DNA from 2 places in the Acidicapsa ligni genome. Region 2 is predicted to be linked to the other one. Evidence: riboswitches for the same ligand, from Rfam matches in the RefSeq annotation. Region 2 holds a riboswitch; the other holds the start of a gene.

Region 1 (18,352 bases), 350 kb from region 2:
GCTTGCGGACTTTACCTAGTTCGCGAAGCAGGTTGAAGTTCTGCATGTTACGCGCACCGACCTGGAAGCAGTCGATGTAAGGCAGCATCGGCTCGATCTGGGAGATCTCCATGACTTCGCTGATTGCAAGCAGACCGTGTGCATCGGCAGCTTCGCGCATAAGCTTGAGGCCCGGGATGCCCATGCCCTGGAAGGCATACGGCGAGCTCCGTGGCTTGTAGGCTCCGCCGCGCAGAAAAGATGCTCCGGCCGCCTTGACCTGCTCGGCGACGAGGAAGATCTGTTCGCGGCTTTCAATGGAGCAGGGGCCGGCCATGATGGCAACCTGGTTGCCACCGACTTTAACTCCGTTGGCAAACTCGACAACCGTACCTTCAGGGCGGAACCCGCGGCCAGCCAGCTTGTAGGGCGAGCTGATGCGATGAACGGTAAGAACTCCAGCCAATAGCTTGTATTCTTCGATATCCAGGGAAGACGTTGGCCCCACCCCGGCTAGGATGCTCTGAGTTGCTCCCGTGGTGCGGTGTACGTTGACTCCCGCTTCGGTCATTTTTTCGATTACGTAGTTGATCTGTTCTTCTGTTGCGTGTTCCATCATTGCTACGATCATTGCTTGTTCCCCGTCTCGGGCGACTGCACGCCTGCTCCCTGGCCTGGCACGGATGCCTGGGCATTCCTCTTATTGACCAACTCATTTTTCTGCAGCGAACGCATTACGTCGATGATGCGCTCGAAGATGCTGGTCAGTTCGATATCTGGCAACGGGCCCTGGTTGGCGGTGCGAATATTCTCGTAGATCGTCTTTTCGCGTAAAGGCTCATAGATAGGCAGCGAAGTAGCTACCTTTAACCGGCCAGCCTCGAGAGCGGCCTCAGCACGTTTGCTGAGAAGGTCTACAAGTTGGCGGTCCAGTACATCAATCTGTTTCCGTAATTCTTCCAACGTCATGATCTGCCTCGTAATGCTCTTTGCGCCTTCATTCCAAAACTCCGGCAAAGTGCCTCGGCTTTGGGGTGCAAGAGAAATAAGTCAAGCCTGAACTATACGGCAATCTCGTCCTTATACCGGACAGGTTGCCGCCTGCAAGGGTTCGTCGAGCTACGGCTGGAGCACTTGATCTGGCTGCCCCAGGCGGTCGCTGTTAAAGGGCCTGCACCGCGTGAAACTGGCGCAGACCCTTGATAAATCGAGCCACTGCGCCGGGTGCCTGCTCCTCGGTTGATTGTTCAATCAACTCGACGATTGCGCTGCCGATAACCGCCGCATCTGCAAAATCCGCGACTTGCGCCACGTGATCCGCATTCGAGATGCCGAACCCGACGGCTATCGGCAGCTTGGTCCAGCGCCGGATGCGGCCAACGAGTTGGGCGGCATCTGAGGCAATGTTCTGCTGCCTGCCAGTGATGCCGGTGCGAGAGATAGCGTAAATAAATCCCCTGGAGTGGCTGGCGATGGCCTGCAACCGTTCATCCGGACTCGTGGGTGCGGCGAGGAAGATAGGGGAGAGATTCACCCGTTTCATCTCGGCGATGTATTCAGCCGCTTCTTCCACGATCATGTCCGTCAGCAGAACGCCATCGACTCCAGCCGCTGCGGCTGCGTCGGCAAACCGCGCCAGTCCGTAGCTGAGGATTGGATTGAGATAGGAAAAGATCACGAGGCCTGCGCCGGGACGAGCCTTACGCAGGTCAGCAGCGAGGGCAAGAACATCGATAAGCCGGGTGCCGCGGGCAAGTGCCCGTTCGCTGGCGCGTTGAATTACCGGGCCATCGGCTAAAGGGTCACTGAAGGGAACGCCGAGTTCGATCACGTCGGCTCCAGCGTCGATGGCTGCAAGAGCGATCTCGCGTGTAGCGGAGAGATCAGCGCCAGTCCCCTGCGGTTTGCTGGTCTTCGGCTGTAGCCCGGCGTCTCCTGCTGTGAGGTACACAACGAGACCGGGATGTTGTTGGAACTGGATCGCCATCGGTTTGCTTTATCCGGGCTTCAGAGGCCCGAGGCTCCCTTGATATTCAATTCGCGTGCGAGGATACCCATGTCCTTGTCACCGCGTCCAGAAAGATTGACTACCAGTATGTCATGATGGGCCATCGTCGGGGCAATGCGAATACACTCGGCAACCGCGTGGGCAGATTCGAGAGCCGGCAGAATACCTTCGCTGCGAGCAAGTTTCACAACTGCTTCGAGGACATGTTTATCGTCTGCCGAGACATATTCCGCGCGGCCACAGTCATGCAGTGCAGCATGCTCCGGACCAACCGACGCGTAATCCAGACCGGCTGAAACAGAATGCGTCAAAGACACCTGGCCATTTTCATCCTGCAGCACGTAGGAATAGGTGCCTTGCAGGACACCGGGCCTACCGCCGTCAAAGCGAGCCGCGTGTTCTCCGAGACCTTTGCCCCGGCCACCCGCTTCTACTCCAATCAGGCGGACATCTTTGTCTTCGAGAAAAGCATGGAAGGCGCCGATTGCATTGGATCCACCGCCGACGCAGGCGATAACGGCGGTGGGCAAACGCCCCTCTTTTTGAAGAATCTGCTCACGAATCTCGATGCCGATCACGCGGTTGAAATCACGCACCATCGTCGGATACGGATGCGGCCCAAGTGCGCTGCCAAGAATGTAATAAGTATCGCGGACGTTGGTAACCCAGTCGCGAAGAGCTTCATTGACGGCGTCTTTGAGAGTTTTCGAACCAGAAGAGACAGGGCGAACCTCCGCGCCGAGAAGCCGCATCCGAAGAACATTCAACTCCTGGCGGCGAATGTCTTCTTCGCCCATATAGACGATGCAATCCATGCCGAGGAGGGCACAAACTGTAGCCGTGGCTACTCCATGCTGGCCCGCGCCGGTCTCGGCGATGATTCGCTTCTTGCCCATACGGCGAGCGAGCAGTCCCTGGCCGAGAGCGTTGTTGATCTTGTGTGCGCCCGTGTGCAGCAGGTCTTCGCGCTTGAGATAAATCTTCGCTCCACCGAGATCTTCGGTGAGGCGCTTGGCAAAGTAAAGCGGAGTTACGCGCCCTGCGAAGTTCATCAGCAGATCGGCCAGCTCCGCCTGAAATTCCGGATCGGCCTTCGCAGCTTCGTAAGCCTGCTCAAGCTCTTCGAGTGCAGCCATCAGCGTCTCAGGAACATAGCGACCGCCATAGACTCCGAAACGACCTGGCGTGGAATGATGGATGGAGGTTTCGGGGGAAATTGCCGATGCCATGATTGAGCTCCTGCGCAGGCCAAGTGCGGTTGCACCCCTCAAGTATACAAGGTTCCATTTGTCTTTCATCCGGGCTTAAAGAGCACCTGACACACCGGCGATAGCGGCTGGAGTAGCGTCATTTTCAACTATTTTCAGCGCATCGAAGTCTCTATCAAAAGACACAATCAGTTAACGCGCCGCAGAACGAGCATTCGCAATAAAGGACGTGACCTTAGCCGCGTCCTTATGACCAGGTGCTGACTCTACTCCGCTGACCACATCAACGCCCCAGGGGTGAAGCGTAGCAATAGCTTCCGCGACATTCGCAGGATTGAGGCCACCGGCAGCAATCAGCCTCAGCCTCCTGTCCTCTGTGAAGACCGTAGCCCGAGCAGAGTTCCAGTCGAAAGGAATACCGGTCCCACCCACGGCGGTTGCGGTGCGAGAGTCCACGAGAACGCCATCGATATTGAGGTCTGCGCCGACCGCCTGGAGTTGCGCCCGCGCCTCTTCTCCAAAATGAATCACCTGCAGCAGCCGCAGGCTTGGGCCGAACTGCTGCCGAAGCTGAGCGCTCAGTTCAGAATTGCTTGCATCAAGGGAGAAATGCAATTGAACTCCGCTCAGGTTAGCCAGTTTTACCGTCGCAGCGATCGTAGCAATGTCTGCGTCTACAAAGACACCGATTTTCTCCACATGCGCAGGCAGATGCAGCGTAATCCGGGATACCTGTTCCGGAGTAACGCACCGCGGGCTTGGCGCAAAGACAAAGCCCACAGCATCCGCGCCTGCATCGACGGCCAGTTGCGCGTCGGCAAGCGAAGTGTTGCCACAGACTTTGATCCAGAGACTCATTTTCGACACTTCCTATGACCCAATTCGCGGCCATGCTTTGCACGACCGCAAGCGGGAGCTAACTGGCTTCTACCCGGCTACGGCCGATTCTTGAAGCAGTGTTTGAAGAGCCACAGCCGGGTCAGGCTTGCGCATCAGGCTCTCTCCGATCAGGAAGGCATCAAAACCAGCCGAGCGCAGGCTGGATAGGTCCGCATGCGTGCCAATACCGCTCTCCGCTACTCGGACAACCGATGTTGGAATCCGTTCGATAAGTTCGAGCGAGGTGTCGAGCCGGACCTCGAAGGTTGCAAGATTGCGGTTGTTCACACCGATAGCGTCAGGCAAATCTGAGAGCGAAAGCACCCGGTCCAACTCTTCGCCAGTATGAACCTCGCAGAGAATGTCGAGCGACAACGCACGCGCAGTTCGAGTGAATTGAAGCAATTCGTGATTTTCAAGAGCGGCTGCGATCAGCAGAATGGCGTCCGCAGCGTGCGCGCGGGCTTCCAGGATCTGATACTCGTCCACCATGAAGTCTTTGCGCAGGCAAGGCAGGGAAACAGCCGCCGAAGCAAGCTCAAGATTACGCAGGCTGCCCTGAAAATAAGGCTCATCGGTGAGGACGGACAAAGCCGCCGCCCCCCCAGCCTGATAGCGATTGGCAAGCCACTCGATATCGAAATCTTCGCGGATAAGCCCCTTGGAGGGCGAAGCTTTTTTCAATTCAGCAATAATTGCCGGGCCGGTTACGGCTTTGGCTTTAAGGGCTTTAGACCAGCCGCGGGGTTGGTGCTGAGCCGCGAGTTTTTCCAACTCCGCGACAGAAACCTGCTTTTGGGATGCAATAACGGTGTTGCGCGTAGTAATAAGGATTTTATCGAGATGAGTAGCCATATAGATTCCAGTATAGATTCATAATCCGTTCAAAAAGGTGCACGCATCCAGACGCAACAAGCCCAGACGTGATAAGCCCAGACGCAACAAAGCCCCGGAAGACCGGGGCATTTGAATCTTGCTGCTTTTTGGTGCCGAAGAGAGGACTTGAACCTCCACACCCTTGCGAGTACATGGACCTGAACCATGCGCGTCTGCCAATTCCGCCACTTCGGCACGGGCATTGCATCTGGCCGTTAAACCAGATTGGCAGCAAGTTCGAGTCTCGCAAAAGCGCGCCTCCATGTCAAGGAGGGCCATCCCACAGGAGTGGATCAGCTAGCATTCGGCATCAAAACGCTGAACTTTGCCCTAGCCCTCACGCTGCTTTTGCCGCTGCCCTTGCCCTTGCCGTTGCCTTTGCTTTTGCCGTTGCCGTTCTGGCTGTCATTCCCGAAGGGAATCTGCTTCTCCCTCCCCAGAAAACAATCTCCCCAACACCCAGCACCCACCCCAAAAATCCAAAAAATAGCGGCAACCCCCTAAAAAATGGAGACCGCCGCTATTCCTGAAACCCGGATTGATCAGACAGCTTAGACCAGCTTCGCGTCCAGCACGATCTCGGTGTTGTTGGCGAAGAGCTTCGAAATGGGGCAGCCGGCCTTGGCATTGGCAGCGGCGGTGTCGAAAGCTTCCTTGGTTGCGCCCGGTACGTCGGCCGTCGTGCTCAGCGTGATCTTGGTGATGGAAAAGCCATCGCCAACCTTGGCCAGCGTGACAGCAGCGTGCGTCTCGATCTTGGTCGGAGTCAAGCCTGCGCCGCCGAGCTGTGCGCCCAGAGCCATGGAGAAGCAGCTTGCGTGCGCGGCTGCGATCAACTCTTCCGGAGTGGTACCGCTGGCATCGCCTTCAAAGCGGGTTGCGAAGGAGTAATTCGCATTGGAGAGAACTCCGGTTGCGGTGCTGATGGTGCCTTTACCTTCCTTGAGGGAACCTGTCCAGACTGCACTTGCCTTGCTCGCCATAATTGCTCCTTTTTCCTTATTGCCCATTGGGGCTGGATGTTCGTACAGATGAAGCCTTGTCCGGCAGCCTGCAATTCCGGGCTAACCGTCCGTGTTGTTGAATTACACCGCTTTGATTCCAACCAGTTCCCGGCGGTTACATGGAACCGTGAGAAAATACCCCCGACTAACAGCGGAAGCATCACACCATCCATGCTAATCTCTCGAAATGCTTCGCGAGAGGCCAGCAGCATTCGACCCTGAATTTTCACATGCGCCCTTCACTCGCGTCCCAGAACAAGCCTGTACAGGATGCGACGTACGGCCATCATGATCGAACAGAATTGGGCAGGATAGAGCAGAACCGGACAGGATCAAAGGATCCAGCTCTACATCTTGAAGACTTAGGCATCTGCTACTTCGGCGACTGTAGCCAGTTCAGCCAGCTTCGCGCGTAACAGAACCTTGCGTGCCAGGCCCGTCAGAGGCAAGGTTCCCAGTTGCTTCAACGGAACCCAGCACCTCCGCCCGGCAGGCAGGATGACTTCGTCTACATCCTCTTCAAAGACCGTGTGGATACGCACGTAATAGTTGACCTGCATAATCGCGTGGCGTACGGACAGGCGCACATCTGCGTTTGGCCTGGCCAGGTCGCGCATGCCCGGCAACTCCCACATGCCCGGCATGACGGATTGATCGTCCGAACGCTGATCCAGCAGTACCTCACGGCCTTTGCTCCCCGTCCGAACGACGAGAGCGTAAGCTGCGTCCTGGCTGCGCATCTTTGCCCGCGGACGTGTGGGATGTTCGCCGCGCGTCTGGCAAAACCCCTCAAGCGGACACAGCAGGCAATTAGGATTGCGCGGAAGACAAACAGTCGCTCCCAGCTCCATCATCGCCTGGTTGAAGTCGCCAGGGCGGCCAGGGTCGAGAATCCGATTAGCCATCAGCTCGACGTCCCGCGCCAGCTTAGCCTGACCCGAAGCGGACTCACTGCCCCACCCTGCCAGCCGCTGCACAACGCGCTCGACATTTCCGTCAACCACAGCAACAGCTTCACCAAAGGCAATGCTGGCAATCGCTGCGGAGGTGTAAGCACCTATTCCGGGCAGCGCTCGCAGCTCGGCGGCAACGAGAGGCATGACACCGCGATACTCGAAAGCAACCACCTTCGCGGCCTTATGCAGCATCCGCGCGCGACGGTAATAGCCAAGGCCGCTCCAGAGTGCGAGAACATCAGCCTCTGCAGCATTCGCCAGGGATTCGACAGACGGAAAGTTGCGCATAAAATCTTCGTAGCGCGGCAGCACTGCCGCTACCCGCGTCTGCTGCAGCATGATCTCAGAGACCCACACAGCATAAGGGTCCGCAGTGCGCCTCCAGGGTAAATCCCGGCGATTGTGGCCATACCAGGCAAGCAAACAGCGGCGCAACTCATGCAGAGTCCCGGATGCGGAATCGCTATCCTGGTCGAGGATGTTAAAGGGTAGTTGCGCCACGGAAATATCCTTCAGTCTGCTGCCTGTAGATCCAATTTTAGTAGTTAAGTTGGACAGTTCCAAAAAGGAACCCACACCGATAACCAACGCCCGATCTTTCTCCGGTCCTCGCCGCCTCTCAAGTTAAATACAGATTGAGCCGACAAAAGAAGAGGCCAGTGTTTGGTAATGTAACTTTAGTGCAAACAAGTAACTGAAATTTGGGAAATTCCCCTTGCACCCTATCGCACTTCGCATCCTAAAGTAGGCAGGGGATTTGCAGGACGTTGGAACTGCACAGGTAATTTCCCCCATTGGAGCTTCCTTTGAAAATATTCTCTTTGTGCTCAAGATTTGCTCTGTTGATCGCGTCTACGGCTATCTTCGCTCTCTCTGCATCCTGCTTTTCGCAGGGTCATGCAGCGTCGAGCGAATCCAGTAGCCTCACAACGGGATCGGGATTTCAGCCTTTTTTCACTCCAGATCTGACTGAAATCAGCGCTCCATTCTTCGCCGGAGCAGGCAGTGTCCGAGGCTATACCCCAGCCAGCCCGGTGTCGGACCGTGTGCGGCCGTTTTCCCGTGTCGCCCTGGGTGCAAATATCTCCCCGCTTGGCGTAGGCGTACAGGCCTCTACCAACCTAACCCGGCACGTGAACTTTCGCGCTTCGGGAAACTTTTTCCAATACACGGCAAACAACTTCAGCGCGCAGGGCTTCAACATCAATGCCAACATCCACCTTGCTTCGGCGGGGGTATCGGCCGACTACTACCCGTTTCACAAGGGATTCCGCCTAAGCCCCGGCTTGCAGTTCTACAACCTCAACCGTGCGAATGCGACTTTCCTGGCTCAGGCGGGCACAAGCTTTTCGTTGAACGACCACAACTACTACTCCGCGAAGGGCGCGGAAGCAGTGCGAGGCATCGGGTTTGTAGGGCTCGGAAACGGATCACCGGCTTTCACGATGACCACCGGATGGGGCAACACGATTCCTCGCTCAGGACGCCATTTCAGTTTCCCCTTTGAGATCGGCGCTGCATTTACAAAAACTCCCACCTTCTCGCTGGCCCTGAACGGGTATGTATGCGATGCGCAGGGCCAAAACTGCGTAAATGTAGCCACCGACCCCACAGCCCAGGCCGATCTGGCCGTTCAGGTGAAGAAATACCAGGACGACGTAAATCTGCTCCGCTTCTATCCAATCGTTTCATTTGGCGTGGCATACAGCTTTGGAACCAGGCCAAGCGGCTGGACCAAGTAAGAGTTTCTCCTTCGCAAAAAGAAAGGCCGCTCCGGTGAGAGCGGCCTTTCTTTTTGCAGAATTGTCATCTCTTCCCCTTAGAAATTGCCGGTGCCATTGCCTTTCCTCTTAGCCCTGGCCGTTGCAATTGCAGTTTGCAGTTGCAGTTCTGGCTGTCATTCCCGAAGGGAATCTGCTTCTCCACTCCAAACTGACCCACGACAAAAACCTTCGATACCCAGACATTAAAACAGTCACCAGACGCAAAAAGGCCGTCCTCAACGGACGGCCTTTTTGCGTGAAGCGGCTGGAACTAGTCGCCTGCGACTGGCTCTTCGCTGCGGGTTGCGACAGGCTTCGCGGGAGCGATAGCGTCGAGACGGATCAGGCCTTCGATTGGCTTTTCACCGAGAACATGCTCGCGATAGAGCTTGGCCATACGAGCGCTTTCGGCGTCGGCCTTGATCTTTTCGTCGCGGGCGCGAATCTTCTCTTCGCGGGAGTTCTTGGCAATGCCGAGATCGTCCAGCGTGTGATTAGCTTCAGAGTTGACGTGCTCCATGTTCAGTTGGAGCTTGTGACCCGGCTCAGCCATGCCGACCTTTTTACCACCGGCGAAGATTTCATGACGACCGTGCTCCTCGTACCACTTGGTGAGGGTAGCAGTCATGTGCATCTTCTCGATGATGTTGCGCCAGCCTACGCCGGTGTTGTAAGCGCAGAAGCTGATTTCGCCTTCCTGCGTGGCGTAAGGAATGATGCACTGCTCAGTACGGCGGAAGTCGTAGTTGAACAGATCCTGGAACCACATACCGGCGATAAAGAGGAAGTTCCAACGATCGGCGCGGCGCTTTTCGATGTCCGCCAGGGTACGGTCGCCCTTGACGCTGCCGTAATCCTTACCGGTGGCGCCGAAGCTCTTGTCCATCTTCTTCATCATGGAGCTGATCGTGAAGTGGGTAGGAGCCTTGAACGGATCGTAGTTCCGAAGCAGAGCAAGCGTGATACCGAAGATGGAGAGGAACTTGCCGCGAGCGGCATCGTTCACCTTGGCTACATCCTTGGCAAGACGATCTGCATTCAGGAAAGCGGTTACGGGAACAGCTTCCTTGGTTTCTTTATCAATCATCAGCGCCATGCCGATACCGCAGTTCGGGTGGCATCCGCAGGAGAGCTGGCCCCAGTCGTTGTTGGGTCCGTGAACGTTATCGGCCCAGTCAGAGAAGGTGCTCATGAAGCTGATAGGGAACCAGTCGCGCGTCGGTTCGCCGAGGCCGGTCTGATTCTTGACGTCGTGCGCGAGATGGCTGAGCGTGTAACGCTGCGCCAGGCGGCGATCGTCGCTGATGTCCTCATCGCGGCCAGTGAAAGAAACCGGCTGGAAGCTGAGGAAGCTGATGGTCTTGGGGTTGTCGAGCGCAAACTCAACGATGCGGCCGACCTGCTCATTGTTGATGCCGTTGATGATGGTCGTGACGGGCACGATATCCACACCGGCTTCATGCAGATTGGCAATGGCCTGCAGCTTGACGTCAAACAGGTTGCCGACCTTGCGGTGCGAGTTGGCAGCGTTGCCGATGCCGTCGAACTGCAGGTAGACATAGCGAAGTCCGGCTTCAGCAGCAGCGCGGCAAAGCTCTTTGCTCTTGGCGAACTCGATGCCGTTCGAAGCAGCCTGAACGCTGTTGTAACCAACCTTGCGGGAGTAAGCGACAGCATCGAGGAAGTAAGGCGACAGGGTCGGCTCACCGCCCGAGAACTGCACGCTCATCTGACGACGCGGCTTGATGGTGATCGCGTTGTCGAGCATGGTCTTGATTTCATCCCAGGTGAGTTCGTGAACGAAGCCGACCTGGTTTGCATCCATGAAGCAGGGATCGCACATCATGTTGCAGCGATTGGTGAGATCGATGGTGAGAACCGAACCGCGGCCGTGGGTAACGGTGGACGTGCCGTGATTGTGCAGCTTCTCATCATTGTGAGCGCGGATGTCGCGGCCCGGGAAGGTCTCTTCAAGATGCCGGAAGAAGGCCGTGTCGTGAGACATCAGATCTTCAAAGTGACCATGCTTGGGGCAATCCTTGACCATATAGATGGAGCCATCGCGCTCGATGATCTGAGCCTTGATTTCGCCAACCTTCTCATTGAGAAGAACTTCGTGCGGAAGCTTGCCGTCGAGAATCTGCTGGCGAATCTCCGGTACGCACTTCGGGCAGAGCGAATCGGTCGAACGAGGCCATCCGAGGGGAGGCTTCTCTTTCTGCCAGCTCTTGAGCAGAGGCTTGTCGCTCCACTTGGGGGTAATGGACGCATTCGGGTTGATGCTGTTGAGGCGCTCGAACACTGCCCACGCACCCTTAGCTGCGTAGACGACGGCTTTCTCTGCGTATTTACTCGCTTTTGACATCGGCGCTGGAATCTCCTTAAAGGTGTGGTCGCGGACAGTAAAAACCCGTCCGGTGCGGCCTCTGTCCAACTTGATTGCAGGATCGGAGGCTATTGACTCATAAGTAGGTTAATCGGTAAGGCGGGTCAATTCAAAGTCCACGCAGTGAATGGCGAAATCTGCGTCTGAACGGCGACAAGCGGGCGCGGAGCGGGAGGGTCTAAAACATGGGCTAACAATTTCTTTCCGCGCGGGAAATGACGGCGAGCGAAAGACCCCGCCATCCCCTGGAGCATTTCTCCTATTGCAATGTACCAGCCGGCACTTGCAAAGTGCCGGCTTTTCTTGATGAAAAGCCGCGCAGGCAGACGCTGCGCAGAATATACCGCGCAGAATATGCCGTTAGGAGAAATGACCTAGTCAGAATTGTTCTTCAGAGCCACCTGATTAACGATGCGCTGCACAACAACCACCTGCACATGGATATGGCTGGCAATGTCCGGGAGAAATTCGCTGATCAGGTTCGAGATCGGTGCCGTGGCCAGTCCAATGAAGTAGCGCTGGGTCGTAGCACTTCCGTTGGTCTGGCGGCCCGGCACATAGAGATTGGCGATCTGATCGTCGATGGCGTAGCCCACCAGGTTCGCGTAGTTCAGCATGCCTTTTTCATTGTCGCCCTGGGTCCAGACCACCTGCGCAACCGTGTGGAAGATGCGGCGCTGATAGGACGCAGTAGGCATGCGGTGATAATGCGGGTCCTGGTGCATGATGGACGGAATCAGGAAGGTATTGAAAAATTCCCCGGTCAGATCCTCTGTGTAGCTGACGCCCACGTATCGTCCAAAACCCGGCATACCCGGGCCATAGGCAGAGTGCGAATCCGCGCCAACCGAGATGGCCGCCTCGCCAAGAATCGTGACAGCGTTGAACGGGTCGACGAAGTTCCGCAGCGCCAGCCAGCCTTTTTCCTTTGGCGTAAGTGGCTTCACCTGGGGCCCATTCACAAAGCTCTTGTACCAATCCATATTCGGCCACGGACAAGGCATGAAGCGGCACTCTTTTTTCGTGTGCGCATTCGCCGGTTTTGGCTCATCCGGCAGATTGCCGGATGCATTGGAAGATGTATTGGAGGGTGCAGCCTGCTGCTCGTCCGTAACCAGTAGCGGAGCAGGCTCTCGGGCAGCGGATGCCTCATACAGCGACACAAGTTCGGCAGGCTCAGGCGTGGAAAAATGCGCCTCCTGCGCCATCGTCGGAGCTGCAAAACTGAATACGAGGCAACCGAAAAGGACCACAGAGATTCCTGTGGGAGCGGTGGAGAAAAACATTTCGTTGAGTTTGATGGGCTTCACTGGAATCATTTTCATCTTGCTTCACCTTTCGATGTAAAAAAAGTGAAAAAGGTAGCCCGCTCCGGAAATCCCCGCGCAGGAGTAATGTTTACGGCACCCCGCAAGCCCGATTCGCCGCCAAACCCATTGACTAGAGCGCACGCGATGCCCAGACTTAAAGCGAGGTCGCATCGTATATGCAGGATTATGCTTCATCTCGAAATCCGTACGGAAGCGGGTTTGGCCAGCGTGTCGAAGAGGCCGTCGATGACGTTGCCTACGAACTTCGCAGCGCAGTAGCCTACGTTGACCGAGTCGTGGTTCCACAGGTAAGGCGAGAGTCGAGCGGCGCTCTGCGATTGCTGGCGGGGCACTTGGAGAAGCTGGCCAACACTCTGCATCCATACACGCCTAAATCAGATGCCCCGAGTTCGAGTACAAGTACGAGCGAAGGGTCCGCGCGTTGAGTGCCCGGCAATATGCCGTGGCAGAGATGCTGCCGCAGCGTGAAACAAGGCGCAGATCCGCGCTGCTGGGCGCTGCCTCACTCATGATCACCGGACTCATGATGGCCGGGCTCGCAGGCTGCCACCATCATCAATACGCTCCCATAGCAAACGCCCCCGCGCCCCCACCGATTCAGTCCCGGCAACCGTCTTACAGGCCAGCGCCCGCACCTCCTCCACCGAGCGTAGTTACGGCCGATGACGAGCAATACGTGGCGAGTCACAAGCCAATCTATTCCGAAGAAGGCGTAGCGAGCTGGTACGGACCGCCCTACCATAATCGGGTTGGTGCCAATGGCAAGGTATTCGATCAAAACGTAATGACCGCGGCGCATCGCACACTGCCCATGGGCTCGCTGATTACCGTGACCAACGAGAAGACAGGCCAGTCGGCGACAATGCGCGTGACGGATCGCGGCCCCTTTGTACAGGGGCGCACACTCGACCTTTCCATGGCATCGGCAAAGGCCACAGGCGTATATCGCGCAGGTCTCGCAACGGTGCGTGTGGATGTGTATGAAGCCCCCCGATCAATCGACGTAGGCGGCCGCTGGTGCGTACAGATTGGCGCGTTTGAGCACGAGGGCAAAGCTGTGAAGCTGCATGAGCAACTGGAGCGCGAGTACAACACGGCACAGGTAATCGATTTTTCCGGACCAACTGGATACTGGGTGAGAATTCGTCCTGCTGGTGATAACCGAGAGTCGGCAGAGATGCTGGCCAAGCGAATCAGGCCAGTCGAAGGCGATGCCTACCTGGTACGGCTGGACTGATCTCGCCGATAGCTCAACCGCAGGATTTGTTTGACCCGATCGAAGACGCTTGGTACTCTACGGGTACATTCTCAGGGTGATGGAGTTCGCCCCGAACCGCTGCGCAACCCGCGCATGCTGATGACTCCTACGATTCTGTAGGAGGATACTTGCCCAAAATCTTTGCTCGTCTCGCACCGCTCGCAAACGCCGGTCCCATGCGTTTAGAACAAGTGCGCGTATTCCTCAGCCTTGTCCGCTGGCTATTGATTGCCGCGGCGGTAGGAGTGCTCGCCGGATCAGCTTCAGCACTGCTGTTGGTCTCACTGGCATGGGCGACAGATGTGCGTGAAAGCCACAAGTGGATGATCGCTCTCTTGCCCGTTGCAGGGCTCGCCGTCGGTCTGCTCTACCACTACTTCGGCAAGTCCGTTGAGCGCGGAAACAATCTCATCATCGACGAGATTCACGACCCGAAAGCTACCCTGCAACTGCGCATGACACCGCTGATTTTGCTGGGTACGGTGATCACGCATCTCTTTGGCGGATCGGCCGGACGCGAAGGCACCGCGCTCCAGACAGGCGCTTCGCTGGCGGACCAGTTGACGCGGCCTCTCGGGCTAAACGCGCGGGACCGGCGCATTCTACTAATGGCTGGCCTGAGCGGCGGATTCGGTTCCGTGTTTGGAGTGCCGATGGCAGGCGCAATCTTCGGCATTGAAGTGCTGGCCATCGGCAGCGTCGGCTACAGCGCCCTCTTCCCCTGCCTTGTAGCCTCGTTCGTAGGGGATTACGCGACCCATGCCTGGGGCGTTCAACATACCGCTTATCGAGTAACAGAAATCCCCGCCATGAACTGGATTGGCTTCCTCGCAGCGATTGCTGCCGGCATAGCTTTTGGACTCGTGGGCATGCTGTTTGCACGATTGACGCACACCATCACAAAGTGGAGCAAGCAGACAATCCGCTGGGAGCCAATGCGGCCTTTTGTAGGCGGCGCGATTGTCGCGGCAGCCGTGTTTTCGATAGGAACGACAAAATACATCGGACTCGGTATTCCGATGATTGTGGATTCGTTTTCGCAACATCTGCCCGCATATGATTTTGCAGCGAAGCTCCTGTTTACCGCAGTAACACTGGGCTTTGGCTTCAAGGGCGGCGAAGTCACACCACTGTTTTTTATCGGCGCGACCCTGGGGAATGCGCTTGCGTGGATATTGCCGCTGCCACCCGGTCTGCTTGCAGGAATGGGTTTCGTGGCAGTATTTGCCGGTGCAGCAAATACCCCGATTGCCTCTTCACTCATGGCGATTGAGTTATTCGGTGTTGAAGCAGGGAGTTATGCGGTGATTGCATGCGTAGCAAGCTATCTTTTTTCAGGGCACGCTGGCATTTATTCAGCGCAGCGGCTGGGCCACAGCAAACACGGCTGGAGGCACGGCGTGGATAGCCTTTCAACATCTGAATTAGACAAGATACGTGCCGAAGCAACGCCGCCTAACTCTGATTAATCTAAGTAATCAGTTATGCCAGGCTGCAAAAACAGCCTGGCATAATCAAAGCTCTTTAGCTCGGTGGCGGATAGAACGGCAGCTTGTCATTCTTCTCATTGGCCCGGCGAACAGTTACATCGTCAAAAAGCAAAGCCGGTGCGAGAACGGTCTCAGGCACCGCTCCGATGTAATTGGCCACGAAAGGCTCTTTGCCTGCAGCGACAATGCCAGAGCGCAAAGTCCGCTGATCGAGATCGTCGAGCGTAGCTCCGCGAACCAGCTCACGCGTACCATCGACACTCACTCGATAGAGCAGTCGTGGCGTAAGTTCTGGGCCGAGAGTTTCGACAAAATAAACACTCTTGAGGTCGCGATCTTTAGCGAGCGCAAGCAGCTTCTTGTTGAGTTCGCCATCGTCGATCCCGTCCTTTGCAGAGACCTGCAAAACACCGATAGCTGGATACGCGGGACCAGCGAGGGCAGCGCGCCCATGACCGTTCGACTTGGGAAAATCACGCACCGGCTCCCGCCCGATGAGGTAGTTTTCAAGCCGTCCGTCCGTGACTAACTTTACCGGCTGAGCGATGACACCTTCATCGTCAACGGTATACGCTCCAACAAGATTTTTGCCCTTGAAAGTACGCAGTCCCGGATCGTCGATAACACTGAAAATCTCAGGCAACACGCGTGCGTGATAACTCGAAGCAAACGCGCCCTTCGTGCGAGCCTCAGTACCAAGATCCGGACGCGTCGCAATTATGTTAGGCGCTACGAGTTCATGCATAACGTCGGCAGAGGCATCTGCAGAGAGCAGGATAGGCCCGTGATATTCCTCTTCGACAAGCGGAGCCTTGCGCAGATCAGACAGCGACGCGATGAGCTTTACTGCATGTGCGGTGAAAGCCTCCGGTGAATCAATATCTTTGAGAACCTCACCGTTACTGGCGTAAGAGCGATCGAGATGCATTCCATCCGCCGCTTGCGTACCCACAGCAAAGGACTCCTCAAACGAGGTCTGTCCCTTTCTAACGATGGTGCCCTCGGTGTTGACCAGGTAGATATTTGCAGCCCGCGCATGGAACATAGCCGTGGCATACTGCACATCTTTTTCACTCGCTTTAAGCGATGCATCTGTGCGGTACAGGCCACTGGCCGCTGCGACACGCCTGGCCCACTGCGGCCCATCTACCTTGAGGCTCACGGTATCTTCAAGCGAAATGACAGGCGACTCATGCGAAAAATCATCGGCCTGTGGCGGAGTCTGCACTTGCTTCAACTGGGCCAGCTTGCGCGCATAAGCTGAGAGCGCATCCTTATACGCCTGATCCGTCGCCTGCCAAAGCGAGGCGCGCAGAGCCAGTGGATCGTTATCCAGCGCGGCCAGTTGAACAGCCCCATCGCCGCGTGCAGTGGAGCTATCCGTTTTGTAATCGCCGACGCGAACCGTGATGCGGGCTATGCGCTGATGATGATTGTCTTCACCAACACTCGCGCCAAAGTCGCCTTTGGTCTGATAGTCCTCGATATCTTCAATGCGGTACTGAATGAAGAACGGCTTCTCAAAACCTTTCAGCTGTAGCTGCTCACGGCTGCGATCAAGCTCAGCCAGCATTGCCTTGAGAACGGGATCTTTCTCCGCATCGGCTCGGCTAGGCTCAGCATTTGCAATGAGGCTTGATGTTAGAAGCGCCAGGGCTGCGAAAGGGATTACGAATCTCTTCATTAGTTTCCCTTTCCTGCTGCCGCAATAACTGCGCTGGGATTAGATAGGATTGGCGGACGCTGCGTTCCCTGCTGTTGCTTCTGCGTTTCGATTTCGGTAAGCAGCATAGCCGGGGCCACAGCAGACACTGGAATGGAGCCGGACTCCGCACCGCATTCGCCATTGAAGACTTCACTCTTGTCGCCCGTAGCGAGAATACGCTTCATCGCAGCCAGCGGCGTGCCAACGATGCTGACGCCACGAACCAGTTCATCAGGACGACCATCGACATATACCCGATAAACAACCAGCGGTATTACCGAGAAGGCTTGTGGCGAGCTGCGCGTAGTTACAGCAAATCCCGATGAGATGTCTTCGAAGTAGAGACCGTATGGCTTACCCTGTTTCTTTGCTTCGTCGATAAGCATCTTGCGCAACTCGGGCTCAGGCACAGACTTGGTTGACGTCACGATCAGGTTGCCCTGTCTTCCATTGGGAACATGGCCAGTCTGGGCGCGGCCATGACCATTGGAGTTACTAAAGCTGGCAATCGGAAGACGCGACATGAGGAAGGTCTTCAGCACACCATCCTGGATAAGATCGACCTTCTTCGCCTTTTGTCCCTCATCATCGAAGTCATAGCTGCCGCTAAGCCACGTGCTGCCAAAAGATGTACGCGTTGGGTCATCTGAAACCGACAGAAAGCTTGGCAGAACAGGCTTGTTCACTTCCTTGGTAAAGGTTTGCCCCTCTTCATCACCGCGCTGTCGCTGTCCTTCAAGACGATGGCCGAGAACTTCATGGAAGAAGACCGCAGCAGCACGACCCGAGAGAATCGCCGGACCATTGAAAGGCTCCGTCAACGGCGCTTTGCGAAGATCCTCAAGGCTTTTACCCAGTTCGCGAAAGGCCGCTTCAAGTTCAGGCTGCGCGGGCAGCTTGTCGACTGTTTCAGCCTCGAATGTCTGCGCGCGAAAGAGATCCATGCCATCGTCGGCGCGACTTACAGCGAAAACAATAAGGCGCGCCGCCTGATGCGGACTGGCAAGACGCGAACCCTCAGACGATGCAAAGTAGTCCGTCTCACTCTGCGCTGTAAGCATGACCACATTCTGATAAACATCGGGATATTCGCGGAAAATCTTCGAGAGCGATCGAACGCGATCTTCCCACGCTGCCTTGTTGACGATCGGCGCAGGCGCGGGCTTCTGCACGCTTACCTGCGCTGACTCCGTAGAAAAATCTCCAGAGGAATCTTCTTCCTTGGCTCGTACCTCGGCCTCAGTCTTGACGCGGAGATAGTTATCCAGCGCGGCGCCATAGCCACTGTTCGTTGCCAGCCAAAGCGAACGCGACAGCGCTTCGCGATCATCGGTCAGCGGCAGTTGGAGCGTGTTCACAGCCGACGCGCGATGCGTTCCGTGGGTATTATCCAGCTTGGGATCACCAATGCGGACCTGCACATCCACCACACGCTGATGGTTGCTCTCCGAATCGGCAAGCGCACCATATTGAGCGCGAATAGTCACCCCGGTCGCATCTGCAACGGAA
Region 2 (13,792 bases):
TGGTGAAGTTACACCTTTGTTCTTCATCGGGTCCACCTTAGGTAACGCGCTGTCCCACATTCTGCCTTTGCCTTCGTCTTTGCTCGCGGCGATGGGATTTGTTGCCGTCTTCGCCGGGGCAGCAAATACTCCAATCTCATCGACGTTGATGGCGATGGAACTCTTTGGGCCGGAAGCGGGTGCCTATGCGGGAATCGCCTGTGTGGTCAGCTACCTGTTTTCCGGGCACGCCGGCATCTATCATGCGCAGCGCGTCGGTCGCAGTAAACACCTCGATCATTCCGCAGAGGAAGGTATGTCACTCGCGTTGGTGGCAAAGATGCGAGAAGGACCTGATGACGATCTCCTTGCGGAGATCGATAATTTCGGTTTTATGGAAGGGAGTCGTATGGATCATCTCAGTGTACTCAGGCTCTATTTTTCCGCATCGGAGATGCGGCGTGCCGATTCGTGGTGGAAGAAACTTGCACCTCAGAGTCTCGGCGCTTATTTGCTTCGCCAGGCGAAAGACCATGGGATCGAGCAGGCTCTTCTGCATCGGGTCATCGGTGGATACCTGAAGAACCAGGATCTAGTCATGGACACAAGCGACATGCCTCCAGCGCGGTTGCCGCAGTGTTTGGAGCTCGTAGGCGAGGAAGAGGATTTGCAATCGTTCCTGAAACACAATCGCGACCATCTCAAGACCGTTCGCACCGTCTTTCTGCGAGGAGAAGAGGCGAAGTACGAAGCGGAGATAGAGAAGGAAGAGCTGGAAGCAGCTCTCGAGATTGAGCACTCGGAGAGTTTTATGAAGAAGGGCGACGACGACTAACCCATGGTTCGTGATGTAGGATTTGTAGCGTCGTTCCGAGATCGAAGCTCTTCCTTGTTGGAAGAGTTGGTACTCCTAAGCGAAGGAGGCCACAAGTATGAGGCCTCATAAAATCGAGCCTTACCGGTCAGTTTTCGATGCCATCGCGGGACCTGGCTGCCCGCTCTGCCGTTACATGCGAAACTATCAGGCCAAGTGTGTACAGGCGAGTCTAGACCCCAGGCCCAAGGGTATCTGTAACTTTCACGCATGGGCAATCGCGGCGATCCATGATCGTCTCGATGCGTCTCAGGTATTTCTGAACCTGCTTTCTTCTGCGTCGCTGGGGGGTACCATGGATTGTGATATCTGCCTGCGGCTGGCTAAGGAAGATGGGACACAGCTTCGACTGGTCAGCGCTTCCTTCAAGACACTATCAACGGTGCATTGGCTGAACACCTATGGGGAGATATGTATTCCGCACAGCATTGAGTTGCGGAAACAGGTCTCGCTGGTTCATACGCCTGTGATCGATAGGGCGGTTGCCCGTTACCGCGATAAGCTCATCCGCAGTCTGCAGGAGCAACAAGGGGTAGACATCGAGGGAGCGGGGTGGGGCGTCCTGGGCCACGCCGCGGAGTTTTTGGCCGGGCAGAGAGGGTTATATCGGTAGGGCAGGAGAAACTATGGAAAACGACAAGACCAATAAGCCCCAGCCGAAGCAGATGTCGAGATTTAACCAGATCAATTTTCGCGCGGGTATCCTCGGCTTTCCATTCTGCGTCGTTGAGTACTACCTGAAACGGGGGCCCATTTTTTTGTTGGGCGGAGGCTTCTTCGCTGCGTTGCTCGTCATGGGCTTCTTCGAATGGAGGAAGTCAGGCTATGCGCGGATTTGGGCGTCGCATGTGCCCAGTGTCAAGAAGAACGATCAGGCTGATATCCAGTAAAAGCTGCCCCCTATATTTTCCCCGTCTAGCCGACGTCGCAGGGAGCAGTCACTTGCCGATTGCTCCGCGCGCGTGCTAACTTTCTTGCACTCGGCGAAAGTCGAGAGGTGATGGAATCCACCGTAACCGCCTCCCGAAATGGGAGGCTGATGACTCCTGGCAACTGGCCGGAGTCATTTTCATTTTTAGTCCTGCCATATTGCCTCGACGATGAACATGCAGCATCTGCTGCCGAACGAGGAAGTGGAGGGAAGATGGAAGCTAAAGCAAGAACGCCTAATTGGAAGATTATCGGAGCCTGGACCGTTGTGATGATCCCATTTCTCTGGGGTATCTTTCAGACATTGCACTCTGCGATGGCGCTCATCCGGCGCTGAAGTATGTTCTGCCCGTTGAACATATAACCGCCATTTGGAGATCTGAAGACGGGTTACCCATTTGAGCATTTCAATTCTGCGGCGGGAGCACATGCACGGATCCTCGACCTTATCCATGTCCAGAGACGCGGCGCGGCGTATGGAGACAACCGCGACCGACACCAACGTCGGAGCGATTTGCTGAGTTTGAGCCGTGAGCAGTGAATCGAGCGTGCCTTGGCTGTTGCCGAGCAAGTATGAGCTGTGGAATGTAGCCTCGAGAACCATATGATTTCGTCGGTACTTACATAATAAGTATCTAACGCAGTGCGGCCGCCTGTTGAGCGCAGGCTTCCGGGTTCGTTGATTTTGCAATCCAGAGTTGATAGCATCGGTTCACATTCGAGGGTGATGGGGTTCCACCGCAACCGCCGGAAATCTGGCTGATGACTCCTACGGTGCAAATTGAGGAGCCCTCTTGCGTCTTAGGAATTCGTTATTGGAGCCGGTCGGCCGCTCAGAGCGGCCGCTGACTCATTGCAAGCTGGCGAATCTCAAATCCCCCACGATCCGACCCTTTCAGGTCCTCCTGTGTCTCCTCTTTGTATTCGCCGGAGCCACATCTCTTGGGCAAGCGGTCCAAGCTAAATCTCCAACAGAACCTCTCAGCGTCTCCCAATGCATTCAACTGGCGAAGAATGCCCCCTCAAGCGTTAAGCAGGCGCGCGCTCAATTGGACGCCGCAAAATTCGTAGTGAGAGGCGCGAAAGCAAATTTCCTTCCACAGCTCTCCATTTCGAATGGGTTCACCTATAACAGCCCGCTCCTCTATGACAGGAACGCTTTCAGCTTTGTGGCTCTCAACGGAGTGCGCGAGTATTCCTCTTTGGCGACCTCGAGTCTAGAAGTCGATACTTCGGGAAGGCTTCGTGCCATCTATGATCGCGCTTCGGCCAACAGACACTCCGCCGAAGTGAATGTCGTGATCAGTGAGAGAGATTTGCAGCGGGACGTTTCTGTTGCTTACTACCACCTTCTGCTCGCCCGGCAACTTGCCTCCTCGACAACTGAAAATCTGCAGGCGGCCAAAGACTTTGAGAGCAAGGTTAGCCAGTTAGTGCGTGGCGGAGAAGCATCCGAAGCGGATTTGACCAAAGCGTCCTTAGAGAGTGCCTTGCTCGAGCGGACGGCGCAGGCGATGACCTTGGAGGCAGAGCTAGCGAACCATGATCTCGCCTCATTCTGGACCACAGATGGGGCAACGCCTCTTGTTCTTGCAGACGACCTCGACAGCCTGCCCGTGGCTCCATCCCTTCCCCAACTGGAGAATCCTTACCTCAAGAGGCCTGAGTTTCAACTTTTCTCTTCACAGATCGAAGGCTTTCGAGCGGATGCTCGACAGGCGCGGGCGCGTATGTTGCCGCAGCTCAATCTGGGGTTTCAGTATGGCATCGACTCACTGCACGTCACCAGTAGAGACAGAGGCTATGCCGGCTTTGTTCATCTCGATATCCCGGTTTTCGACTTCCTTCGAGCCCGTAACGAACAACGCCAGTTTCAATCCCTCGCAGGTCAAGCCGAGATCGGGATGAATCTCGGCAAGAGGCTGTTCTCGAAGGAGTATGAGGACGCGCTCAGCCAGGTTAGCGGGAGCTATGCCCAAATCCCTGTTGCAGAGCACCAGGTCGAGTTGGCGAGAAGCAATCTGAATTTGAGCCGTCTCCGCTTTGAAGGCGGCGAAGGAACAGCGCTTGAAGTGGTCTCGGCTCAGAGTTCTCTGGTGCAGGCGCAAATCGATTTCTATACGACCCGGGCAAACTATCTCAATGCGCAATCGGCGCTGAAAGTGGCGAGTGGACAATGAAACGGCCTATTGCGGGACTACTGTTGAGCCTCTTGCTGTGGGGGTGCAAGTCGGGCGATAAGGCTGACACCAAGCCTGTTGTGAATGTGTCGGTACAAAGGGTTGTCACGGCGAATGTGCCTCTCTCGGTGAGCGCACCCGCTTCTATCTCAGGGAAATCGGAGGCGCATATCTCGGCGCGGATCACGGCAACCGTCCAGCGATTACTCGTTCACAAAGGCGAGATGGTCAAGAAGGGGCAACTGCTTGCCGTCCTTGACCAAAGGGACCTCACTGCGCAGAGAGCCGATGCCGCCGCGGCGGTTTCGAGTTCCGAAGCGCAGCTCCAGCGGACGCAGTCCGGCACGATTCCCGCGCAACTCACCCAGGTACGCGGCGAGCTCAACGCGAGGACTGCGGCACTGGATCTGGCGCAAAAGGTCTACGACCGCCGCAAGCAGCTGTTCGGCCAGGGCGCAATCTCGGGTAGAGAGCTGCAGATCAGCGAATCCGATCTCGCTCAAGCGAAAGCGAACTACGAGGCGGCACGCGTGAACCTCGATGTGATGGAGAAGCATACGAGCGCTGAGGATTTGCGCATGGCACAGAATTCGCTCTCCCAATCGCAGGCGCGGGAAGCGCTCGCGAGTGCGAATCTCAGTTTCGCCGAGTTGCGGAGCCCTTTCGACGGCGCAGTCACAGAACAACTCGTGTTTCCCGGTGACCTCGCAAGCCCTGGAACCGCCATGTTCACCGTGGTTGATCTCTCGTCTGCCGTTGCCCGGGCACAGGTCAACGCCGACGATGCCGCGGAGATCAAGACCGGTCAAGCCTGCTCCTTCTCTGTCAGCGATATCAACAACACGATGCGCTTCGGAAAGGTGACAGTGGTCAATCAGGCTGTCGACCCCGCCCGACGCACCATTGAGGTGTGGTGCGAGATCCCCAATCAGGACCACGTCCTTAAATCCGGGCTCTTTGGTGCAGCGAAGATCGCTACAGGGCAAGCCTCGAACGCCATCGTCCTGCCTGCATCCGCTGTCGAGTTCGAAGAAGGAACTCAGCAGGCCAAAGTATTTATCGTCGATGAGCACCACATCGCTCATCTGAGAGAGGTCAAAGCTGTCGCTCTCGATGATGGACGCGTCCGCATCTTCTCTGGGGTCAGGCCGGGCGAAGTCGTCATCACCGCAGGTGAATATGGATTGCCCGACGGCACAGAGGTCAATCCGGCGGGTGTGAGTCGATGACCGGACGGCTCGCAGAGTTCGTAAGATCCAATGGGCGGGCGCTCGTGCTGGTCGCGCTGACTTTTGCCGTCGCGGGCGCACTCATGATCCCCTCGATACCCGTCTCAATCTTTCCGGAGACGAACTTCCCGCGCATCGTCATCCTGGTGGATAACGGCATCACCCCAACCGATGTCCAAATGCTGACTGTGACGAGGCCCATCGAAGAGGCAGTCCGCTTTGTCCCTGGCGTGACAACGGTGCGATCGGTCACTGGAAGAGGTTCGACCGAGATCAATATCTTCTTTCGCTGGGATGTAGACATCCTGAATGCGCTTCACCTGGTGCAGGGCCGGATCGCGCAAATCGCTCCGACATTGCCTCCCACCGCGCACTTCTATGTCAACCGTCTGACATTCTCGGTCTTCCCGATCGTTGGCTTCAGCATTACATCGGAGACGCGCAGTCTGTCTGACCTTTGGTCGCTTGCGTACTACGATCTGGCGCCGCGCCTGTACCGCCTTCCGGGAGTTGCCGATACCCGTATCGTTGGGGGCCGCAAACCCGAGTTCCACATCCTGGTCGATCCAGCGAAGCTGAACGCGCTGAATATGCCCCTCACCAAGGTCGTGGACGCGATACGCAACAGCAACATTATCGAGCCCGCAGGGATGGTTCAGGAGAATTATCATCTCTACCTCACCACGGTCACTGGGATGCTCAAGAGCAAAGAGCAGGTCGAGTCCGTGGTAGTGGATGTGTCCAAAGGCACACCCATTCAGATTAAAGACATCGCCACCGTCGTACCCGGCGAAGAGCCGGTGTACAACATCGTTACTGCAAACGGCCGGCCTTCGGTGCTAGTCAATGTTTTGCAGCAGCCTGACGGAAATACCGTCCAGATCGCGAGATCGGTGAATGAAGTTCTGGCGGAGGCGCAGCGGTCACTCCCGCCTGGTATTCATCTGTCGACGTACTACGATCAATCGCAGCTTGTGAGCGAATCGATCGACGGTGTGACAGAGAGCATCGTGATTGGCTTGTTTCTCGCGGTCATTGTTCTCCTGTTGTTCCTGAAGAACTGGCGTACGACCATCGTCGCCGCGGTCGTCATCCCCATCGCCGTCCTGATCGCGATCGTATTCATGAAGCTCACAGGCATGAGCTTCAACCTCATGACGCTTGGAGGTATTGCAGCATGTATCGGCGTGGTCATCGACGATGCCATCGTGATCGTTGAGAATATCTCCATTCACCTGGCACTCGGAAATTCCCCTTGGGATGCTTCGAAGACCGCGATTCAGGAGCTCACGCCTGCGCTCATTGGCTCGACGCTTACTCCCATCGTCGTATTCGTCCCTCTCGTCTTTCTTGGAGGCATCACCGCCGTCTTCTTCCGGGCGCTCGCGATGACCCTCGTGACCGCCCTCGCCGCCTCGCTCGTGCTCGCGATCTTCTTTACGCCGGTTTTGGCTGGGATCTTTCTTCGGCCAAACCGGCGCGAAGGTGTCGCCACGATAGAAGAGGCTGAGAAGCAGGAGGAGGGACGAATCCTGCGCTTCTTCTCCGAAAAGTACGAGCGCCTCCTGGAGTGGAGTCTTAGCCATACCCGAACCATCATGTACATCGCGGCCGGAATCCTGGTCCTGAGTATTCTGCTTTACAACGGGCTGGGGAGCGGTTTTCTACCGGATATGGATGAAGGAGCCTTTGTTCTGGACTACAGAACGCCCCCGGGAACCTCTCTGCAGGAGTCCAACCGCATCCTGAATCACGTCGAGCAATTTCTTCGGCAAACGCCGGAGGTCGAGAGCTATTCGCGGCGCACCGGTGCGCGTCTCGCCCTCGCGATTGCGGAGCCCAACACCGGGGACTTCCTCATCAAATTGAAGAAGAAGCGATCCCGTTCGCTGGAGGAGGTGACCTCCGACTTGCGGGAAAAGATCAATCACACAGAGCCTGCGATCCAGGTTGAATTCCCCCACATCCTCGAAGATCTCGTAGGCGATCTCGCCTGGTCCCCGCAACCGATCGAAATCAAAATCTACAACCAGGATGAAGCCGCCTATAAAGCCGCAGCAAAGTCCATTGAAGAATGGCTCCCGAAGGTGAAGGGGGTTGTCGATGTAGAAAATCAGACCGTAACCATCGGTCCCAGCATGAACTTCCGTGTCGATCCGCAGCGGGCAGGGTTGGCAGGCTTCTCCGTTCGTGACATCGCCGATATCGAGTCCACGATTCTTGACGGAAAGCTTGCGTCGAACATCATTCAGGGAGATCGTCTCGTCGGTTTACGCGTGCGTTATCCGTTGGCAGATCGTGCTTCCTTTCGGAACCTTCAGGACCAGTTGATTACGTCCCCGACGGGGAAGACGGTAGCCCTCTCCACGCTGGTCAATGAAGAGATGGCTCCGGAACAAACTGAGATCCATCGCGAAAACCTTCGCAACCTCGATGCAGTAACAGCACATTTGGAGGGACGGGACCTTGGATCGGCGATGAAGGAGATTCAGCGACGGCTCTATAAAGAAGTTCAACTTCCCCCAGGGACAGAGATCGAGTTTGGTGGCCTGTACCAGATTCAACAGGAATCCTTCAGCGGCCTCACACGCGTCCTGCTGGCTTCCATGCTTTTGATCTTCATCATTCTAGTATTTGAGTTCCGGTCCTTCTCCCATCCCATTGCGATCCTGATCGCGACGGTTCTCTGCACCTCGGGAAGTCTCCTCGCATTGTTCATAACCCAGACAACGTTGAATATCTCTTCCTTTATGGGGATCATCATGGTGATCGGCATCGTGCACAAGAACGGAATTCTGATGCTGGACTCCGAAAGCCACTTTACGGGGAAGGGCTATGCGCTTCGGGATGCGATCTTCCATGCCGGCCGCCGGCGGCTTCGCCCGATCCTGATGACGGCGCTTGCCACCGTTTGTGGAATGCTCCCACTGGCAATCGGAGTCGGTTCCGGTGCCCAGCTGCTTCAGCCGCTGGCGATTGCCGTCATCGGGGGCGTCGTCATCTCAATGATCCTGTCGTTGGTGATTACACCGGCGCTCTTCTACTCCCTGCGCAAGAAAGGTCTTTGAGGTGACGGCGTGAAGGTTTCGACTTTCGTTTTCTCGACTATTGTCCTCACCAGCATTTCAATGGCTGGGCTCGGCCAGACAGAGAGCCGGCCGATACTGCGACTCTCCCAATCGATTGAGCTTCCCAATGTTCAGGGAGGATTCGATCATCTTGCCTACGACTCTGTCGGAAAGAGGGTCTTTGTCGCTGCTGAAGACAATGGAAGCATCGAAGTGATCGATCTCCAGAAAGCGGTGCGGATCGCGAATATCCCCGGATTTCAAAGCCCGCACAGCATCCTCGTGCGTCCCGGCTCTTCAACCATCCTGGTCACCGACAGCGGCCCGGATGCTTCTGCTTTGGTGAACTCGGTCACCTTGAAGAAGACTCGTCAGCTCAAGCTTGCTCTAGGCGCAAACTGCATCCTCTTCGATTCGCAGCGCAAGCGCCTCTATGTGACCGCTGGCGGCGATCGTGTGCATCAGTCCTCTTCGATCCTGCAATCGATCAACCCCGATACGGGCGAGATCGTGAAATCGGTGACTGTGAACGCGCTTCACCTCCAGCCGATGGCTCTCGATCTCGCCACCAACCGGCTTTTTGTCAATCTCGCCGATCAGAATGCAGTCGGCATCTTCAACGCCGACAGCTTGCAAAGGATCTCGACGTGGAAGATCCCAGGGTGTAAGAAAAACTCGCCCATCATCTTCGACGGGGAACATCATCGGCTGTTTGTCGTGTGTGGCGATCCCGGTGTCTTGTTCGTATTGGATTCTGACAGCGGATCGGTAAAGACTTCGATCCCGACGCCACCCGATCCAGATGATATGGACCTCGATCCTTCGGCAAATCGGCTATTCGTTCCCGGAGACGGCTCATTGAATGTCTATGACGTGTCCCGCTCCAATCATGTGGAGCTGATCCAACGGGTCGCCACGGCGAAGGACGCAAAGACTGGGCTGCTGCTGCCTGGGCAACGAAGATATCTGCTCGCGATCCCATCCTCAAAGGCCGAAAAGGCCCACATCGATGTCTTCGATGTGCATTAGCCCAATAAATTCGATTATCTGATGCAGCATACGAAGGCGCGAAAGTGGAGAAGAGAGCGGTGAAGAGTTTGCGTGAATTTGTCGCGGTCGTTACGACCGTAGTTTCGGCGACGGCTCCGATGTATGGTGCCAGCGAAGTGCTGCCCAAAGACGCTATCCGGCACGTCGTCGTGATCTATCAGGAGAACGTCTCCTTCGATCATTATTTCGCCACCTATCCGGTCGCTCTGAATCCACCGGGAGATCCCAGGTTCATTCCGCAGCCAGGGACGCCGGAGGTAGAGGGTCTCTCCGGCGATCTGCTGACCCGGAATCCCAATTTTCTCAATGAAGAGAATGGCAACGGTCGCGCGAACCCGTTCCGGCTCCGCCGCGATCAGGCGGCAACTGCCGATCAGGACCACAACTATCAGGCCGAACAACTTGCATACGACGGCGGCAAGATGGATCTGTTTCCCAAGTCGGTTGGCAGCGCAGACGGACCGCGCATTCCCGGTGAGAAAGCGGGAGTTCCTTCCACGACAGGCCTGACGATGGGGTACTACGACGGCAATACGGTGACCGCGTACTGGAACTATGCGCAGCATTACGCAATGAGCGACCACCAGTTTGACACGGTATTTGGCCCTTCGACACCGGGCGCGATCAGTCTCGCATCCGGCCAGACGAACGGTGTGGTGAATGACCAGAACGCGCAAGGCGGCATCGTTGCCGATGGGAGCGGCGGATTCACCATCATCGCCGATCCGCAGCCATCGGGCGATGTCTGCTCCAGCACGTCCGACGCGCTGGTTCATATGACCGGCCGCAATGTTGGTGATCTGCTGACCAAGGCGGATATCTCCTGGGGTTTCTTCCAGGGAGGGTTCGACCTGTCGGTGGTGAATCCCAACGGGACAACGGGCTGTCGTCGCAGCTCGGTCTCTCTGACCGGGCTGAATAAGCGGGACTATCTGCCGCATCATGAGCCCTTCCAGTATTACAAGTCGACCGCTAACCCGGAACATGTTCGCCCGAAGTCGGTCGCGACGATCGGCACCAATCAGGATGGAGCCGCGAATCATCAGTACGACCTGCATGATTTTGTCGATGCTGTGAAGGCCGGCAACTTCCCCGCCGTCAGCTTCCTGAAGGCACCCGCCTACCAGGACGGTCACGCGGGATATTCGACACCCTTGGACGAACAGAAGTTTGTGGTCGGGATGATCAACTTCCTTCAGCAGCAGCCGGAGTGGAAGCATACCGTGGTGATCATTGCCTACGACGATTCGGACGGTTGGTATGACCATCTCACGGGGCCATTGGTGAATGGCTCCGAATCGAAACTGGACCAGCTAAGCGGCGCCGGCAAGTGTGGCGATATGTCCACCGCTCTAGGAGGCATTAGCCCCGAGACAAAACACGCGGCTGGCCGCTGTGGATACGGCCCTCGTCTTCCGTTGCTTGTGATCTCTCCGTGGGCCAGGCCGAACTACGTCGACCACAGCGTGACCGACCAGACCTCCATCCTGCGACTGATTGAGGACACGTTTCTGAATGGCGCGCGTCTCGGTGGTGGCTCCTTCGATGAGAAGGCGGGCTCGTTGAAGGGTATGCTGGACTTCAGTAAGGGCAAACCGCAAAACCTGCGAAAAATACTTCTCGACCCGGAGACGGGAGAGGTTTCTTCGGCAAAGTAATCGCGAGAGATTCGACGGATGCGACAAGTATTCGCTGGCCAACAGAGGGACGGGTAGTGGTGAAGAGGTGGACTCGCAGACGCCTGATGAAACAGGCAGGATGGATGCTCGCGGGTAGCGGACTGTTCGGCAGAAAAGTGCGCGCCATGCAACGCGGCGGGATGGCGATGGGTGGAAGGAAAGAAACACCTGCCCATCGTCCTCGCACGATGGATGCGACGAAGCTGGAAGCTTTTGTTGATCCTCTGCCACTCCCGCAACGCCTCCACGCCGCCGGACGGCGTTCCTCAGAGATCCATCGGGCGGTCAATGCTCCGTACTATCGCGTCCACATCCGTGAGATCGCGTGCAGCATGCATCGTGACCTCCCGCCGGCACGGATGTGGAGTTATGGAGAAACGTCTGCTCCGGTGGTTTTTGAGACCCGTAGCGCCGAGGGCGTCCTCATCGATTGGTGGAACGAGTTGCCGGAGAAACACTTCCTGCCGCTCGACGCCCCAATGCCTCATATGCAGGATGCTCCCGAGACACGCACTGTGGCACATATGCATGGTGCGCGCGTGCCGTCCGACAGCGATGGCTATCCCGAAGATTGGTTTGGTCCCGGCCGGAACAAGTTGTGCTTTTACCCGAACCATCAGGACGCCGCGGGGCTATGGGTGCATGACCATGCGATGGGCGTGAGCCGGATGAACGTATTCGCCGGCCTGATGGGTTGGCATCTGATCCGCGATGAAGTGGAGGACAAGCTTCGCCTTCCGGCCGGGAAATATGAGTTGCCGCTCCTGATCTATGACAGGAGCTTCGATCCTCGCGGCCAGCTCTACTACCCGAATCCGCCCGACGAAGGCGCGTGGGCGCAGGAGTTCATCGGGGATGCGATGATCGTCAACGGCAAGGTCCAGCCGTATCACGATGTCGAACCGCGACGGTATCGATTACGGATTGCCAATACGGCAAACTCGCGGTTCTTTTCGCTTGCGTTTTCGAATGGGCAGAGCTTTCAGGTGATCGGATCTGACCAGGGGCTGCTCTCTGCGCCGGTGGAGATGAAGCGGCTGGTGCTTGCTCCCGCCGAACGCACAGACATCGTCGTGGACTTTAGCCTGGCACGCGGTCAAGCTGTCGTCCTGATGAGCGATCATCTGCAGCTGATGCAGTTCCGGGTTGGCAGTGACCACGTAGTCGATGATAACCAAATTCCCATGGCGCTGCGTCCGATCGAGCGGATCGATGTAACGAAGGCGGTGCGGACCCGTGAGCTGACCCTGAACGAGTTCGATAGCGACAATGGCGAAGCGATGGTCATGTTGCTGAACCGCAAGCATTGGGCAGAGCCCGTGACCGAGATCGTGAAACTGGATTCCACTGAAATATGGAGTTTGATCAACCTGACCGAAGACACTCATCCGATCCACTTACATCTGGTGCGTTTTCAAATTCTCGATCGGAGGAGTTTCTCGACCTACGATTATCTCTCAGACGGAAATCTGCGATACACGGGGGAGTCGATGCTCCCTGAACCTCATGAGCTTGGGTGGAAGGACGTAGTCCAATGCCCTGCAGGAACGGTCACCCGAATCATCGTACCCTTCCACGGCTACTCGGGGAGATATCTTTGGCATTGTCATATTTTGGAGCATGAGGCTAACGACATGATGCGGCCTTATCAAGTCATTGCATAGACTCAAGACTATCCCTGGGACTCCCTGACTGCTATCTCGGAGGAATCGTCTTCTTGTATCCCATGACGAACTCGGGCCTTGAGGATGGAGCGCAAGCTGCTTATTTATTCGTGGACGAGCCAGTGATGAGTATTTCGACGATACGCCGAGCGCTTTACTGCCACCCCGACGCGAAGCTGGCGGAGATAGGTTTGCAGGTTGGTTCCGAGACCTACGCCGCAACTGCTTCCGGAAGTCCGTCTATACGGCGACAAACGGACGCTTACCACCTTCCTGATATCTCATGACGAACTCCGGGTAACGTATTAGCCAGGAATTCAGATCGATGACATGGCTGCCTTCTAGCGCGACGCGAAGCTTTGGATTTTTTAAGCCGCGCCTTAGGATGGCCAGAATGATCCTGCCTCCATCTCCCATTTCGAAGCAGTTGTTGAAGGCCCCCTCATTGACGATGCGGTCGCGCATGATGGTCCGGAGTGCGTATCTCAAACGATATTCGTACGCGTCTAGTTGATAGATCCTGTCCAGCAATAAGTCTCTCCGTTGCTTCTAATCGATGTCATTATCCCGACGTTCAAAGTGTTGCGTACCATTTCGGCGATATTCCGCGGCAGCAGCAAAGAGGCTAGCAGAAAGAAGGATGCCGAAGAATGCATAGCCGAATGCGAATTCAGGCTGGGGTTTGACGAACGCCCCGATTAAGCTCAACACGAACCCCATGAGAGATAGCCAAAACATGAGGCTATAGGAGGCGATCAAAAGGATCGCTCGCAAGTGAACCTTTGCTGGTGTTCCGGATGGAATCATCGATCGACCATTCTTCTGAGGTGTGTGTTCAAGACTTCGCAAGACGAACGGAAAAGCTGTCCAACGCTGCAGATACTGCAAGTGACTCGACCGCTCACCAACTTCCAGTTTCGCGTCTTGCTCGAACCGGCATGCTGTCCGGCAGCGGATAGAGGTCGCCGCCTGCTTGGGACGCCGCAGCAGAGGCCTCCTTTTGAGGAGAATACTCAAGTGGCCGTCTCAGCAAAATCTGATAAAGCGATATTTGACCCGCTCGTGTCGATTCCACGGCACAAGCCAAACAAAGCTCCCATGCTCTCACCGACCTTCGACATGTCATTCGCGATAATTCG

The links. Region 2 has a riboswitch for fluoride ahead of OHL19_RS05970 (MFS transporter small subunit). Riboswitches for the same ligand answer to the same signal wherever they lie in the genome.
Region 1: it holds a riboswitch for fluoride, as region 2 does, so the genes downstream of both, OHL19_RS04335 (voltage-gated chloride channel family protein) here and OHL19_RS05970 (MFS transporter small subunit) in region 2, are expected to answer to the same signal.

The regions. Positions count from the first base shown of each region.
Region 1 covers NZ_JAGSYG010000001.1:1,097,824-1,116,175, reverse strand. Annotated here, with positions in the region: gene aroF (3-deoxy-7-phosphoheptulonate synthase) at 1-610, opposite strand, end outside; gene OHL19_RS04400 (chorismate mutase) at 607-948, opposite strand; gene trpA (tryptophan synthase subunit alpha) at 1,142-1,966, opposite strand; gene trpB (tryptophan synthase subunit beta) at 1,987-3,216, opposite strand; gene OHL19_RS04385 (phosphoribosylanthranilate isomerase) at 3,388-4,053, opposite strand; gene trpC (indole-3-glycerol phosphate synthase TrpC) at 4,123-4,929, opposite strand; tRNA gene OHL19_RS04375 (tRNA-Leu) at 5,059-5,145, opposite strand; gene OHL19_RS04370 (OsmC family protein) at 5,502-5,933, opposite strand; gene OHL19_RS04365 (A/G-specific adenine glycosylase) at 6,317-7,411, opposite strand; gene OHL19_RS04360 (hypothetical protein) at 7,753-8,652, shown strand; gene OHL19_RS04355 (radical SAM protein) at 8,945-11,038, opposite strand; gene OHL19_RS04350 (hypothetical protein) at 11,434-12,384, opposite strand; gene OHL19_RS04345 (hypothetical protein) at 12,561-12,749, opposite strand; gene OHL19_RS04340 (septal ring lytic transglycosylase RlpA family protein) at 12,812-13,627, shown strand; fluoride riboswitch at 13,694-13,764, shown strand; gene OHL19_RS04335 (voltage-gated chloride channel family protein) at 13,777-15,117, shown strand; gene OHL19_RS04330 (metallopeptidase TldD-related protein) at 15,173-16,822, opposite strand; gene OHL19_RS04325 (metallopeptidase TldD-related protein) at 16,822-18,352, opposite strand, start outside.
Region 2 covers NZ_JAGSYG010000001.1:1,449,059-1,462,850, reverse strand. Annotated here, with positions in the region: gene OHL19_RS05985 (voltage-gated chloride channel family protein) at 1-814, shown strand, start outside; gene OHL19_RS05980 (hypothetical protein) at 912-1,466, shown strand; gene OHL19_RS05975 (hypothetical protein) at 1,480-1,743, shown strand; fluoride riboswitch at 1,841-1,909, shown strand; gene OHL19_RS05970 (MFS transporter small subunit) at 1,998-2,120, shown strand; fluoride riboswitch at 2,498-2,562, shown strand; gene OHL19_RS05965 (TolC family protein) at 2,578-3,963, shown strand; gene OHL19_RS05960 (efflux RND transporter periplasmic adaptor subunit) at 3,960-5,192, shown strand; gene OHL19_RS05955 (efflux RND transporter permease subunit) at 5,189-8,260, shown strand; gene OHL19_RS05950 (YncE family protein) at 8,270-9,289, shown strand; gene OHL19_RS05945 (phospholipase C) at 9,349-10,968, shown strand; gene OHL19_RS05940 (multicopper oxidase family protein) at 11,055-12,653, shown strand; gene OHL19_RS05935 (hypothetical protein) at 12,707-12,940, shown strand; gene OHL19_RS05930 (hypothetical protein) at 13,203-13,670, opposite strand; gene OHL19_RS23025 (class I SAM-dependent methyltransferase) at 13,555-13,792, opposite strand, start outside.